DNA from 2 places in the Paenibacillus sp. CFBP 13594 genome. Region 1 is predicted to be linked to the other one. Evidence: a T-box and tRNA genes for the amino acid it is inferred to sense, from the RefSeq annotation. Region 1 holds a T-box; the other holds one or more tRNA genes.
What was found. A T-box is a leader RNA that pairs with one kind of tRNA and senses whether it is charged. The one in region 1 lies ahead of IFU39_RS29155 (valine--tRNA ligase), so its partner is inferred to be a tRNA-Val.
Positions count from the first base shown of each region.

Region 2: it encodes a tRNA-Val, which carries the amino acid that the T-box ahead of IFU39_RS29155 (valine--tRNA ligase) is inferred to sense. The anticodon was not compared.

Region 1 is NZ_JACYVQ010000014.1:25,105-33,184, forward strand. It holds gene IFU39_RS29150 (bifunctional folylpolyglutamate synthase/dihydrofolate synthase) at 1-98, opposite strand, end outside; gene IFU39_RS29155 (valine--tRNA ligase) at 177-2,843, opposite strand; T-box leader at 2,911-3,192, opposite strand; gene IFU39_RS33120 (LysM peptidoglycan-binding domain-containing protein) at 3,348-4,880, opposite strand; gene IFU39_RS29165 (RluA family pseudouridine synthase) at 5,254-6,162, opposite strand; gene hemL (glutamate-1-semialdehyde 2,1-aminomutase) at 6,159-7,463, opposite strand; gene hemB (porphobilinogen synthase) at 7,490-8,080, opposite strand, start outside.
Region 2 is NZ_JACYVQ010000005.1:368,098-376,177, forward strand. It holds gene IFU39_RS18265 (GNAT family N-acetyltransferase) at 1-31, opposite strand, end outside; gene IFU39_RS18270 (hypothetical protein) at 63-749, opposite strand; gene IFU39_RS18275 (hypothetical protein) at 752-1,750, opposite strand; gene IFU39_RS18280 (hypothetical protein) at 1,737-2,009, opposite strand; gene IFU39_RS18285 (M1 family metallopeptidase) at 2,189-4,399, opposite strand; tRNA gene IFU39_RS18290 (tRNA-Val) at 4,587-4,659, opposite strand; gene IFU39_RS18295 (GNAT family N-acetyltransferase) at 5,300-5,743, shown strand; gene IFU39_RS18300 (DUF3892 domain-containing protein) at 5,856-6,092, shown strand; gene IFU39_RS18305 (hypothetical protein) at 6,168-6,449, opposite strand; gene IFU39_RS18310 (hypothetical protein) at 6,433-6,654, opposite strand; gene IFU39_RS18315 (DUF3889 domain-containing protein) at 6,848-7,174, opposite strand; gene IFU39_RS18320 (hypothetical protein) at 7,231-7,539, opposite strand; gene IFU39_RS18325 (manganese catalase family protein) at 7,796-8,080, shown strand, end outside.

The DNA of each region.
Region 1 (8,080 bases):
GGTCGAATGCCAAAAGGAATAAGGCCATTGATCCAGTCCACGGCCTCGTTATACGTAAGTAAAGGAGCTGCTGCATCTGTCCCGTCTAATTCCGTCATCTGATTCACCTTCGGTCCCGAGTTTGAGTGAAAAAAGCGGCCGGATGGCATAATGGCTCTCCATCCGACCCAAGTATATTAACCTTTCAGTTCCTTGATTCGTGCAATCACTTTATCCCGTTTATCGGAATAGTCTGCTTGCTTGGCGCGCTCTTCCTCAATAACCTTGGCAGGCGCTTTGGCAACAAAGCCTTGATTCGACAGCTTTTTCTCCACACGGAGTACTTCGCCCTCAAGGTTCTGTAACTCTTTCTCCAGGCGAGCCACTTCCTGTTCGATATCAATAAGACCAGCCAGCGGCAAGTATAGTTCTGCCCCTGTGATGATTGCAGTCATCGCCTTATCCGGGGAGCTTAGATCCAGCCCACTATCGAACTCGGACGTGTTACAGAAACGTTTGATGTAATGACTGTTACGTTCGATGATGCTGGACGCTTCAGGGCTATTTGCTTTTACCATCAATTCGATCTTTTTGCTCATAGGCACGTTCACTTCTGCACGAATGTTCCGAACTGCACGAATGGTATCCATGAGCAGGTTCATCTCGGCAACAGCCTCCGGGTTCTCCAGAGCAGGATCATATACCGGCCATGCTGCCAACGTAATCGTCTCACCTTCATGTGGCAGATGCTGCCAGATCTCTTCGGAGATGTATGGCATAAACGGATGAATCAGGCGCATGGTCTGATCCAGCACATAAGCCAGCACGGATTGTGTTTTCTTCTTGGCAACCGGATCTTCCCCATAGAAGGACAGCTTAGCAAACTCAATGTACCAGTCACACAGGTCATCCCAGATAAAGTTATACAACACACGACCCGTTTCCCCAAACTCATACGCTTCGATTAGACGCGTAATATCGCGGGAAGTTTCGTTCAGACGGTGCAAAATCCAATAATCCGCTGTACCAAGCTCTCCGCTAATGTCACGTTCCTCATAAGTGAATCCTTCCAGATTCATCAATGCAAAGCGCGAAGCGTTCCAGATCTTGTTGGCAAAATTACGAGCCTGCTCCACCCGTTCCCAACGGAAACGGAGATCCTGGCCTGGCGTGCTGCTGGTTGAGATCATGTAACGCATTGCGTCTGCGCCATATTTCTCGATCACATCCAGCGGATCTACACCGTTGCCCAATGATTTGGACATTTTGCGTCCATCTGCATCACGAACAAGACCATGCATCAGCACATCCTTAAACGGAATCTCATCCGTGAATTCCAGTGCAGTGAAAATCATACGTGCAACCCAGAAATATATGATGTCATACCCTGTCACAAGTACACTTGTCGGATAATAACGTTTCAGATCTTCCGTATCTTCCGGCCAGCCTAGCGTGGAGAACGGCCATAAGCCGGAGCTAAACCAAGTATCGAGTACATCTTCGTCCTGTCTGAGCTTGCGTCCAGCATACTCTGGCAGCGTTGTCGGATCTTCAGCAGATACAATGATTTCACCCGTTTCCTCATCATACCAGGCCGGAATACGATGTCCCCACCACAGTTGACGGGAAATACACCAGTCACGAACGTTCTCGATCCAGTTCAGATAGGTTTTCTCAAAACGATCTGGAACAAAATTAACCCCTTCGCCGCTCTGTTGCTTCTTAATCGCTCTCTCTGCAAGTGGCTTCATCTCAACGAACCACTGTGTAGACAGATACGGCTCAACAACAGCTCCCGTACGTTCACTGTGTCCCACCTGATGCGTGTGATCCTCAATGTTGATCAATACGCCCTGCTCTTTCAAGTCAGCAACAATCTGCTTGCGGCAGTCACTGCGATCCAGTCCCTGATACTTGCCTGCCTCAGCATTCATTGTGCCGCTCTCATCCATTACCGTAATCTGAGGCAGGTCATGACGAAGACCTACTTCAAAGTCATTTGGATCATGCGCAGGCGTGATTTTAACAGCACCACTTCCAAATTCTTTATCCACGTAATCATCAGCGATAATTGGAATTTCTCGTCCAATGATAGGCAGTACAAGCACTTTACCAATCATATCTGCATAGCGCTCATCCTTCGGATGAACAGCAACTGCTGTATCACCCAGCATCGTTTCTGGACGCGTTGTTGCCACGGTAACGTAGCCACTTCCATCTTTGAGCGGGTACCGCAGATGGTACAAATGACCCTGAACCTCTTTATATTCAACCTCAATGTCGGACAGAGCTGTCCGGTTCACCGGGTCCCAGTTAATGATGCGTTTGCCTCGGTAAATAAGGCCTTTTTCATACAGTTGAACAAATACTTTACGAACCGCTTGGGACAGACCTTCATCCAGCGTAAAACGTTCACGTGAGTAATCAAGCGACAATCCCATTTTGCCCCATTGCTGACGGATGGTAGTTGCATATTGATCTTTCCAGTCCCATACTTTCTCCAGAAACTTCTCACGTCCCAGATCATAACGGGTCAGACCTTCTTCACGCAGCTTCTGCTCCACTTTGGTTTGGGTAGCAATACCTGCATGGTCGGAACCCGGAAGCCACAGTGCATCATAACCCTGCATCCGTTTGGTGCGGATCAGAATATCCTGTAGTGTAAAGTCGAGCGCATGCCCGATGTGCAGCATCCCGGTCACATTTGGGGGTGGAATTACAATCGTATACGGTTCGGCATCTTTACGTTGACCGGCTTTGAAATATCCGCGCTCCATCCAGGTGGAGTACCATTTGTCCTCTGCCGCTTTAGGATCGTAAGTGGTCGGCATTTCTGTTGCAGCTGATTTTTTTTCCTCAGACATGTGTCATTCCTCCGTTACTTCATCTTCATCATCTTCGCCAAAAAAAACAAAAAAAACCTTTCATCCATCAAAGGACGAAAGGTTAGCTTTCGCGGTACCACCTTTGTTTCACGCCAACAGCAAGATAGACTTCACCCTCTGTACATGACGTGACACTTCAAGCAGATAACGGCTGCTACCGGCCCATCCTACCTCAGAAATAAATGACGATAAATCTCATTTATCCCTTGTATTCAAACAGGCAACTCCCGGGCGACTTCGATCAGTTGGTTCCTGCGGAATCTCACAGCGTTGCAATTCCACTCTCTGAAAGGTCATACTGTCTACTACTCCCGTTCCACGTTGTTCTTCAAAAAACCTACACACATCATACCTTGCTCGTGCGCGATAGTCAACCTGACAACAGCGGATAAAGAGCGCTGGAATGCAGGTTTAGGACGAAACATGCAAAAACCCGCAATCCTCAAGGGGATCACGGGTCGTAACGAAGGCTTTAACTACGGATTAAGGGATGTACAATATCTGACCTTCTTCCACAACTTGTTCAGATAATCGGTTATACAACTGAAGTTCCCTCGTGCTCAATTGGTATCGATCTGCAATGGCATCCAGTGTATCTTCCCGCTGGACGATACACAGTTTCACCTTACGGAATGGCGTCTGGTCCACGATCGTTCCCAGGAACAGATTCTTCCATTCCACATCCTCAGGTGCATACGTTTCTTCCTGTATCACACCGACTGGAACCTCTTCGCCTCTCTCTACTTCAGCATCCCGTGCTGATCTGCCAGAGGATAACAAGGAAGAGATACCTACACCCTCCTCTTGTCGTGGTGCGGATTCCTTTTTGCTGCCAAAAGCAACCTTCAGCTCCGGCTTGTCTTCCGTCTCAGCAACAGGTTCAGGAACAAATGCTTCGTTCTGCACAAACTCATCTACCCCAGTCGCTTCAAAAGACGGACGTTCTTCCTCTGCATTGCCTGCTTCGGACGAACCGAATACACCTTGCCAGTTCTCCGCCTGTGGTTCAACCGGAACATCAACTGCCTGATTCTCCTGCTGAGGTACAGATCTCGCTGATTCGAAATGCCATACATCTGGTGCGTCCGGTACATCTGGTGCTGCAAACTCATTAGATGATTGAGCAGTAGGCTCTGGGACTACTTGATCTGAATTTCTAGGCTCCTCAGGCAATGCATCCCCAGAAGGCTCGGACCACGCTAAAGACTCTTCTTCCAGAGGCAGCACTGGTTCCGACTCAGGGTAAGAAGCTAACCGATCAGCGGTCTCAGCCATAAATGACGAGATCGGAGAAGGTTCACTGTATTGCTCATGGGATGCCAATTCATCTCCATTCTCTGTCAGAGATGCGGGATCTTCGTCTGCATCAGGTTGTCTGTTTTCGTTAGCATACTCCGCACTTTGCTCCTCAGATTGAAGTGACTCGGCCGATGATAAGTTCGCATATTCCTGATGATATTCCGGGGCACCATATGCAAGTTCTGCCGCATTCGCAAGTCTCTCTTCCTCACTCCGCTGGAGCAGATACTCTTGTGCAAATGTGTTGGGGTCGCTACCTGTCTGTTCTGCTTCATCGGAACGGTTGGATTGCTGAGCATCCGGTGAGTGGACTACCGTAAATTCATCTGCTGACCAAACTTGTGGCTCTTCAACAGGAAAGCCCTCGATGCCTCGCAGCGACAAAACGCCAGTAATATTCAGACTACGATTGGATAACAGATCCACGTCAAAATTTTCGATCTCGATGGAAATATCCTCAATCGATCTGACCCGGTTCAGAGGCACTGTGATCTCCACGGGAATGAAATGTTTGAGCTCCTCTGAAGCCTCATTTTCTCCTCTGTACGCACCTGTAAGCAAAAGATGCCCTCTTAACGTGGCATGATCATCCTGCCCTATGACTTGAATGCGCGGGTATAGTTCAATTTCCTCCAATTCCTCAATCGCAGGGACTCCCTCAGACAAATGAACGCGCTCATAAATATCGAACCGCAAACCATAAGGTTGATTCAACAAAGGTGGCGTCCTCCTTTCGGCATATGTTCACCATGATCCTTCTCATGGGACTGATCCATGGTCCAAATCCTTCGTTACCCCATCTATATGCCTTGAATGAGATGAGCATGCCACCTTTTGAAAAACCTTGTTATATAAAGCGAAATAGAGAATGTTGCACCTAGCCACTCGATGACAGAATAACCTTCCGATCACTGTTATCCCCAGATTTTTTTTGATTCCCTTCTTCAAAGAGCAAATCCGGGGATAACGGCGAAGCATATGCTTCCGATGCAGCGTTCTTTCAGAAAGCTTTTAGGCGAACGCTCCGCTTCTTCACGTTATTTCTGTCCTCTCCGTTCTCGTGTAACTATTAAAGTTCGCTCTATATCATTTATGAATACACCTTTTCACGTTCTGCCAATTGTGTGAAATCGGATGGCCAAGGATCATTCACTTCAATCATCGCTCCGGTTAACGGATGACCAAACTTAAGCATCTCTCCGTGAAGTGCTTGTCGTCCAATGGCATCCGCTCTACCTCCATACAACGCATCACCAATAAGCGGATGTCCCGCGTAACTCAGGTGTACACGAATTTGGTGTGTTCGTCCTGTATCCAGCTTTAATCGCACAAGGGTTGCTCGTTCCCACACTTCAACGATCTCCACACGAGTAACAGCTTCCTGTCCACCTTCCGAGACTCGTCTGCGCTGCTTGTGATGTCTATCCTTACCAATCGGAGCATCAATTTTGTGGAGTTCAAGGGGGATTTGTCCACCTGCAATGGCTATATAATGGCGACCAATCTCTTTGCGACGCATCGCTTCATCCAGTTTGGCGAGAGCAAAAGCATTTTTGGCATACAGAACAGGTCCGGTTGTATCCTCATCCAGTCGATGAACATGGCGAACGCTCGCCTGTATTCCGTTCATTTCATAATAGGAGGCAACCACATGATCCAGCGTGATGGCCTGATCGGTACGGCTTCCATCTGGATGCAGTTTCATACCTGCCGGTTTGTGCATAACCAGACAGAAATCATCCTCATACAATACATCCACATCAGCCCAGCGTGGCTCAACATCGATTGGCTGGGACGCAAAAAGGGCCAGCCGAAGCCGGTCCCCTGCAAGTTGTATTCCTTGGTTTGCTTTCAGCTGACGAAGCAATTTCTCCGGAAACTGAAGTTCAGACAATAACCATTGCTCTGCGGCCATCGGTTTGTCCGAACTGCCTGTCACGGCTTTCCCTGGCATCAGCTCAAGCCATTCCCCGCGGCGTTTCCAACTTTTGATGGTCATAGCGATTGAAGAGCTTTACGATTCGCCTCAATCGTATCGTCAATATCCTGCTCTGTGTGCACACCAGAGACAAACATGCCTTCGTATTGCGAAGGTGCAACACTCACACCATGATCAATCATGGCCGCAAAATAACGACGGAATTGATCCAGATTGCTTTCTTTGGCAATATCATAATTGGTTACTTGAACGGCACTGAAGAATGGACAAACCATGGAACCCACACGGTTAATGGTTATCGCAATACCCGTCTCAGCTGCATTTTTCTCGAATCCGGCTTGCAGACGTGCAGACAATGTCTCCAGACGATCATAGACCTCTGGTGTTAACAATTTGAGCGTGGTATATCCTGCTGCCATAGCCAGCGGGTTCCCACTAAGTGTACCCGCCTGATAGATCGGTCCTGTTGGAGCAATCTGTTCCATCAGATCTCGACGGCCACCATAAGCACCAACCGGGAGTCCGCCACCGATAACTTTACCCAGACAAGTCAGGTCAGGTGTAACCCCATACCGTCCCTGAGCACAGTTCAACCCTACGCGGAAACCGGTCATGACTTCGTCAAAAATAAGCAGGCTGCCATATTGGGTCGTTAAACTGCGCAGGCCTTCAAGGAAACCGGAAGCCGGAGGAACAACCCCCATGTTACCTGCTACAGGCTCCACAATAACAGCGGCCAGTTCTTCACCATAACGTTCAAAAGCAAGCTTCACGGACTCCAGATCGTTATAAGGTACCGTAATGGTATTCACAGCTACACCTTCAGGTACACCTGGACTATCCGGTAGACCCAGTGTTGCAACACCTGACCCCGCCTTGATCAGCAAGCTGTCCGCATGTCCATGATATGATCCTTCAAACTTCAGAATTTTACTGCGTCCGGTTACCCCGCGTGCCAGTCGAATGGCACTCATCGTTGCTTCCGTACCGGAATTAACCATCCGCACGATATCGATGGAAGGCACACGCTCACAGACCAGTTTTGCCATCTCGGTCTCCAGCAAGGTAGGCGCACCAAAGCTTGTTCCTTTGAGGGCTGTCTCACGCAAAGCTTCTACAACATCAGGGTGTGCATGTCCCATAATGAGTGGGCCCCACGATCCCACATAGTCAATAAAAACATTGCCATCAATATCGTAGATTTTGGACCCTTCGCCGCGTTCTGCATAGATCGGAGTAAGTCCCACCGATTTGAATGCGCGTACAGGGCTGTTCACACCCCCGGGTATGTACTGCTTAGCTTCCTCAAAGGCGCTGCGTGAGCGCTCATCATTGCGTCGATTACCTTGTTGTGCAGTCATGAATATCCTCCTTAATATAATTTATTTTATTTCTCAGCCAACCAGCGTGAAGCGTCTTTTCCGTAGTAGGTAATGATCATATCTGCACCTGCGCGTTTCATGCTGAGCAGGATTTCCATGGCAACTTTTTTCTCATCGATCCAGCCTTGAATCGCCGCCGCCTTCACCATGGCATACTCGCCACTTACATTATAGGCAACAAGCGGAAGATCAAATTGATCCTTGATGGTGCGCATAACATCCAGATAGGAAAGGGATGGTTTTACCATCAACATGTCCGCTCCTTCGAGCACATCCGTCTCTGCTTCACGCAAGGCTTCACGCGCGTTCGCCGGGTCCATCTGATAGGACTTACGGTCTCCGAATTGTGGTGTGGAATCTGCTGCTTCACGGAATGGACCATAAAATGCGGATGCATATTTAACAGAGTAGGACATGATCGGAATGTGACTGAATCCATTCTCATCCAGCCCGGCGCGGATCGCTTGTACAAATCCATCCATCATGTTGGATGGTGCAATAATGTCCGCTCCTGCTTTGGCTTGAGACACTGCCGTTTGCACGAGTAGATCCAGTGATTCATCATTTAATACATCTCCGCAGATGTGGCCGTCAAT
Region 2 (8,080 bases), on a different contig from region 1:
GTTCTATTGAATAATGTATCGATTCTCTCATCAGATACCTCCTCTATCTACTCCATTTTAGTTCAGTTGCTCCAAATATCCACTTTCATCTGTGCACATTTGAAATACTTGGCCTCTGCCTTGCTTGTAGTCAGTTTCAAAAGACATTGCAGTTCTCCATGTTGGAACAAACCACCGCTAAGGTCAGCAGCAACACCACCATACTGATCATCCGCACCAAGCCATACGGACGGTCTCTCGAGTCCAGCTGAGAACTGTAATCCGGTACAGAGCAGCACAGTGAGATTCTTACGGTTCTGTGCCTCATCTCCTGCTACGCCATGTGTGGTGAAGAACACCATGTTTTGATTAAAATCCGTGTACGTTCCATCTGCTTTATAGGCACGGACCATACCATACTTCTGATTTACGTTTTGAAAAAAGGTGATTCCGGCTTTGCTATCCTTTGATTTAATGCCAACCTGAACTGAAATTCCAATGTTCCCGTTTAATTGTAGCGCTTCCAAAGTGATTGCAATTGCTGTTACTTTCGAGCTGTCAATCAGATGTTTCATTTTTAACTCTGCCGTGGCTCCTGCCGTTGTCGGTGTTGTAACGGTTATGGTCCCTCTGTCGGGCAAAGGCTCAAACGTAGGGGTCCCCACCACCTCCACCCAATCCGGTAACGTTCCGTAAAGAAAATCGGCCACAAGCTGTTTGTGAACCTTTCCAAATGGCACGATCTGACCGGCTGCATCACGTATAACCATCTCTACACCCCCACCGAATAGGCTACACCGATATTATGATCGGTATTGTAATACACGTACACTACCCCGTCCATAACGGACACCATCAAGGATTGCATATTGGTCGTTTCCCAATTTAATGCCGGAAAATATATATCTGAAGGTTTGTCCAGCAGTTGACGAAAGTCTGCGCTGATCTTGGCAATGGCAGGCCGAGCTACAGTCGTGACCCCACCGGAAGCATAAGCCGATAACATGCCCAACCACCACATGCTCCCTTTGTACATAAATACACCAGCATTGGGTCTCGAAATGTTTTCATCCGCCGATAAAGTCGCATCATTACCACCCATTAATGGTCTCGGATCAGCTAACCAGCTACGTCCGTCATGTGAATGCCAGATACATTTGCGGCCAAAGTCGCCGCCGCCCATCACCGAAAAACCGATCCATTTGCCGCCATTTCTGAAGCATGAGAAGTAACCGGTATGACCATCACCCGGGAAGCCGGGAGGTTTGTCCAAAATCAAACCCACTCTTGTCCAGTTAATCATGTCTACAGAGGTCGCAAGTGCCGTTGATTGATTGATTCCCAGTCCGTTTTGTTGATAATACATAAAGAACAATTGTTCTTCATCGTTCCAGATCACAAATGGCGTTTCCGTCGAATTCCCAACCACAGTATCGAGATACACCTGTCCGTGTTTGGTCCATGGTCCTGTCGGGCTGTTCGAGTAGGCTAGTCCAATTCCTCCGATATGATTATGGTTGGTAGAATACGTAGCATAATAATCTGCTTTTGCATCAGGGATAAGTCCCTTTACCTTGATCGCCCGAAACCAATAGATTGATTGAAGACCCGCCATTGCAGCGGTATACATAGGATTGTCCATTTTTTTATCAAATTGAGGCGTGTACATCCGTCTGGTTTCTGCATCGCAATAATCATAAGGCGCAACGGCCCTGCTTGCCTTCATCGCTGCGTCGAGTGCTGTCTGAGCAATATTTTCAGTCGTAGACATGGGAACTCAACTCCTTCATGAGCAGGCTATTACCATTTACCGGTCGCGAATATAAAACATCCGAAGTGTCCTTTAATAGGATTGAAAAATCAACAACATTACCCTCATTTGCAGCCGGCTCCTGAGTAATACAAATGATAGGACAAATTCTAGCATTATATGAATACGCTTTCATTTTGTTCATTCCTTTATTTCCTTTACAGTTGTTATCAGCAACTGTCCCTTTCATTGGTACGCCCGGATAATGTTGATCCTTCATATTAATCCCTCCTATTGTTTTCTCCCGATAAGTATATTCATGAAGTTACCTTTCTGTTAAAGCATTATGCCCATCTTGCAGCCTATTATTCTCAGTCTGGTTTTCATATAAAACATAAACAGGTTAACCAATACAAATTGGCTAACCTGTTTGAACGAAGAAACTGCACAACCAACTACTTATTCCTCCGCAAAAAGTGAAGATATGGGATTGGCTACTTTTTTATTGGATTTCTCCTTGCCTTGGTTATCCAATACATAGTACTGGTAAAAGTCGTTCGTGAATCCAATAGACTCCTGTGTTTTCAGCTTAAAAGCTTCAAATGCCGCATCACTCAGATGATCCTCATTCCAGAAATAATGAAGCATCAATCGATTCTGGTTATAGGGATGTTTGATAACGTATGCACCCGCGGCGAGAGGTTGGTTCATGGTATTTTTCCAAGGAAAACCCGTCTGTTTCGTTCGATCAATAATGTTAAATTTTAAAGCCTGCACCAATCCGTTTGACTTGGCATTGCCAATGACAATAAGGTTACTGTTGCCAATCTCTTTTTTCATCTTTTGCTTCAGTTTCTTGCGATCCCGTATAATGTCGTATCTCATACCGGTCATATCAAGGAATCCGGTCAACTGATTAACCATATCTTCCTGCTGTTTAGTTGCAAGCTTACTGACCTGATCGCTGAGCACAATGGTTAATTCCTCGCCTTGAAGGACTTTGTCCATCAATCGATTCATCACTTCATAAGGCAGATTAGGGATCATGCCCATGACAGCCTGATACTGTTGTTGTAACATGTCATGTACATAGGCGGCGGTCTCTTCCTGTGATAATTGGTATTCCGGCTTTAAGACAAAGTTAGGCTGATATAGGGCCATCTGCATTTCTGAACGTACTTCCTTACCAAGCACATCTTCAATGGTGTGAAGCAGCCCCTCTAAAGTTGCATTCTGGTACACGTAGCGTTTGAAATATGTTCTCATGAACTCGTCAAATTTCTCTTCGCCGACGGTACGGTAAAGCTGATAGATCGCTTGTCTTCCCTTCTGATAATATACCAAACCTGCTAAATCCCCAGCTTCATCGTTTGTTGACGCAATCGCCATCTCTACGGGCGCCGTATCAAACTGTACGGATCTGAACCCATTTAACTTATCTCCCTGTTTCTCTGCAAAATACACCATGGAGAAATCGGCAAAGCCTTCATCCAGGAAGGATTCGGTCTCCGAGTTATTACCGATCAATGCATGGAACCACTGATGCGCTATTTCATGAACAAAGGTTGTGTCTTCTTCTGGAATAGCACCATTTTGAATCTGTCCCATCTGGATGAGCCTCGCATACTCCACGGCAACGCCTTGTACATACGTCTCGACAATTCGGAACTCTGGATAGGGATACTTGCCATATTTCTCACTATAAAAATCGATGACCTTGAATGCCTGATTAATGTACCGGTCAACTATCTTTTTCTTGGATGGATCATCGTTGTAATAATAGTATTCCACCGTCAGACCGTTACGGGTAGCGCGCTCCACTTGAAGATTAGGACTGGCAAAGAAAACAAACTCTCTCGTATTCTCGGCTACGGCAGAAACAATTTTACGTCCATGTTCTGTACTGTCTTGAGTGGTGATAGAGCCAAGCATGGCTACCTGATACTCCTCAGGCACATTAAATTGAACTTCAAAGTCCGATGAGGTGTAATAATCGCTCTCAAAAGTTCGACTATACGGTGCCTTGTTCCATTGATGCTTAACCTCGTCGTAAACAGACATCACCGGGAACCAGTGCGCACCATTGATCATGTCCTTGTAGTAGGAAACTCGCTGTGAGCCATAGGGTATATTCAACTGAAACTCCAGTTGGAATGATACAGATTCGCCTGGTTGAACGGGCTCTTTCAACTGCACGGTCAACGCTTGGTTTTCCTTATGGAAATCGAGAGATTGGCTATCTGCTGTTACAGCCTGAATATCGATGCCACCCAGAAAGTCCTCCGCTGTCTTCTCCGGGTGATCTTCACTAATCTTTTCATTATGCTGTTGGTACATGCTCGCCTGTGTAGACTTGGAGAGGTTTGCGTCAGCATATGTATGAAGGACCAACTGCTGGAGGGTATCCTTGCTTGTGTTGCGATACGTTACCTTCTCGCTCCCCTGGATCGTCATGTCCTTCTCATTTAATCGAGCATGGATCTGGTATTGAATCGGGGCCTGCTCTAAAGAGTCTTTCTGTGTGTTATGTATCTTCGTAGATACAGGTGGGACTGCTTCCGCTGCCACAACCCCCATGCTGGCAAGTGGGCTTGTTGCCAGTATTAAAGCCAGTGTACCCGCAATCCCTACTCTGGCTAACTTTGATGTAAATGGGTTTGAATAATTCATTAGTTCTCTCCTTCTCCTGTTCTATGATGACCTCAGAACCAAGTATAGAAGAGGAACCTTACGTTGAATTTATGTTTTATTTAAGTTTTGTTTAAAAAAAGGAAAAGAACATGAAGCTTTCTCAAATCTCATTCATGTTTGTATGTAAAAAAAGAAAAGAAGCCTACATCGTAAGGCTTCTCGTGTATGATCTGTAGTGGGCTCGAACCACTGACCCCTACCCTGTCAAGATAGTGCTCTCCCAGCTGAGCTAACAGATCATGATATATAAATGTTTCCCAATCAAGTAACAGTATCATATCAAGTAACCGTGTTCATTGTCAATGATTTATTTGGTTATAATTCACCCGAAATGGTGCACAATAAAGGAAAGATTACCATTTCTACAACGAGGTGAATTCCCTATGAGAAACTTAACAAAACGGTCAACATCCAATAAATATACATTTACCAAATGCTTCTTTCTCTTTGCTGGGCTTGTGATTCTCAGTACAACCGTTACTGGTTGCAGCTTAGAGAGGGATGAACATACAGTTCAATTCCAACAGTTAAAACAGCCCAATGAAAATGGTGAATCTCTTCCCGTTTGGCTGGACGTATACTCCAAATCTGTAATTCAAGATGTATATTCTCCGCGAGGAAGCAGTGAAGTCTTGCCGTGAAGGTTAACAGATGAATTACTCATCTTCATCCCACTTGCGTGAGTATGCTTTCTTCGTAACGTAATACAACAGAGTAATCATTCCCGCCGACATTAACAAGGTAATGACCATGATGCCTGTCATGCCCATCACTATCCCCTCCTCTCCCAATATGTTCCAGACTTCACTATACAGGAAAAACATTTTTTTGTATAATTCAGTCTGATATGTCGCGCAAGAGCAGAAAGAAGGAATGGAATTGGCAGCTGAGATTAGTTATGTATCGACAGAAGAACAACTGGAGCAAGCCCTGGGAATTCGCCATCACGTTTTTGTGATCGAGCAACAGGTGCCTGCCGAGATTGAGATTGATCAATTTGATGTCATCAGTCCAGATGTGCATCATGTATTGTTAAGTACGGATGGCCAAGCTGTAGCCACAGGACGTCTGATCTATTACAGCAAGGATACGGCCAAAATGCAGCGAATCGCAGTGCTTAAATCTCATCGTTCATTTGGTTATGGACGTGTGCTTCTGCTCGCGATGGAGGAGCGAGCACGTGAACTCGGCTTATCCTATTCTGTACTGGATGCTCAATGTCAGGCACAGAAATTCTATGAAAAACTGGGTTATGAAGTGATTTCGGAAGAACCTTTTTATGATGCAGATATTCTGCATGTTCGTATGAGAAAGAGCTTGTAAAACTTCGGCATTGGCAAGTCTGATCAGCATATGATGCATACTTCCCATGAATTCGGATAGGCTAATCAGGTAAACAGATTCCTATCTCGTCATATAAGGAGAGTGTGACATCATGGATCAAACGACACGCGAGAGTTTCACAGCAGTACAGAAAAATGGTGACGGTGACCTGACAGCTTTTCAGACTTCAGCAGGACGTGTACTGGATTATCAGCAAGCACTTGCAGAAGTAAAAGCTGGTGCTATTGCCGGTGTGAATGTATTTAAAGGCAAGGATGGCGAAATGTACATTCGCGGCGATGCCGACGGTGATCCAACCAACAACCTGGACCAACTTCCCCATTTCTAAAATAGATGCACATGTCGTACATGTGACACAGTAAGCGCCGATCCGGATATCCGGGTTGGCGTTTTCTTATTATGATTAGTAGTCCGTAAAATATTTTACGGAATCACCGGAAGGTTGGCTTTTGCGAATCGGCTGTTGTACCTGTTCCCATGCCTGTAAAATCTGTATACCTTCGAGAGTAGACCGATTCTCCCACGCGATGTGCCCGGTTCGTTCAAGCTCCAGCAAAGACTCATGAATGTAAGCTCTGCTTCGTCCCGTCTTGTTCTCCAGTTCATCCATACGCGGCAGCCTGCGCCGTTGTCCTGTATAGTTCACCAAAATACGTAAAATCTTGCGTTCAAAGTCGTTCAGCATACTTTACCTCCCCATTCAGATCCGTAACAGGACGCCATGCCAGAATACCTTGCTCCAGAAATGTTCGGGGTGAGCCTTCTTTTCCCGCTGATGCTCTAATCATCCCGCCACGTACACTGTTAATTCGAATCTGTCGCTGCGTAATCTGCCCTGCACGATCCATGTAGACAAGCTCCACCATCTGGCCAATATATTTCCCTAGCATAATCATCCCTCCGATAAGAACATTTGTTTGTATTTCATATTATATGCGAACATAAGTTCTTTATTCAATAGTAAAAAAAGGATTTTGTAAAATAAAAAACCAGACCTTCACCTTAATGATCAAGGCAGTCTGGTTCAACCCATAGTATAGCTAATATGAAACATGGCTTGTAATGACCAAGTTCAGTAGCGGATCAGTGTCGATCCGATTCCGAAAATTGCACTTTCTTTAACTGTTGTGTAGATGGATTAAAATCAACATTTACATAGACTGCGAATTGCTTGCCGTCTTTAGCACGAACCCACAGCTTGAACTGTTCCCGTGATTGATCCGCTGTTAGGGAGGTACGACCGATATGCTTATAGTCCAAAATATCCACATTATACTTGGTCTGTGTTTCTTTGACCGCAATAATTCCCCACTTCGCATAATCCGGGATGGCTCCACCCGTAGCCGAGGCAGGTGTGAATCCCGTTAAACTAAGCATAACCGTAAGTATTGTAACGATGAGCATTCTCATTTCACTCACTCCTTGGGACAATATGTTTCTGTTATATTGCCCGTCCGGCTTTCATTTTACACGAATAAACGAAAGATCCAGGCCAGTGGCCGTAGGGAAAAAGGAACCACATGAACAAGCCGGTCAAACGAATCAGGAGGCTCCGTCCGAAAGCTCATTCCCCAGTCACCTGAGAAAACGTGTTGTTGTGTCTTCGGCTCCTCAGGACGTTCCAACCCGTATTTCTTCTCAAGTAACTGCCGTGTTTCTTCATCCACCTGAACCTCGTTTGTAACGTCATATGCTGTGACAGGCTCGCTGCTTATGTACATCTGAATCATTAGAAACATCGGAATCCACGCTATTTTTACCCAACGTTTGTTCATCTTAAACTCCTTTATGTACTTTAATTCTCTTGTATCTGGAAGCTCCATTTAGAGGTTAGATTATACATAAAATTCACCGAATTGGAAATAACAACAGGGAGAAGATATGCAGCATTTGATATGCAATACTTAAGTCCCATTTGGTTGGTTTTTTGTTTAAAAAACCCAACAAACGTGTAATAGGCCATGACAGAGTGACTCCACGATCTGAAACCCTACACGATCTGCAATACCAATCTGAGGAGGTTACACCCGAATGTTCAAACGCTTGGATGAAATCCTAATTGAGATTCCCAATGTCGAGAAGCCAGATCCGAATGCTGCGGCAGCTATACAAGAATTGCTCGGCGGCAAATTCGGAGAAATGTCAACGTTGAACAACTACCTCTATCAATCGTTTAATTTTCGATCCAAAGAAAAGCTAAAGCCCTTCTATGACCTCGTCATGAGCATTACGGCTGAAGAATTGGGTCATGTTGAACTCGTGTCTCATGGGATTAACAAGTGCCTCAGAGGCTCAACCGAGTACAAAGAACCCGAC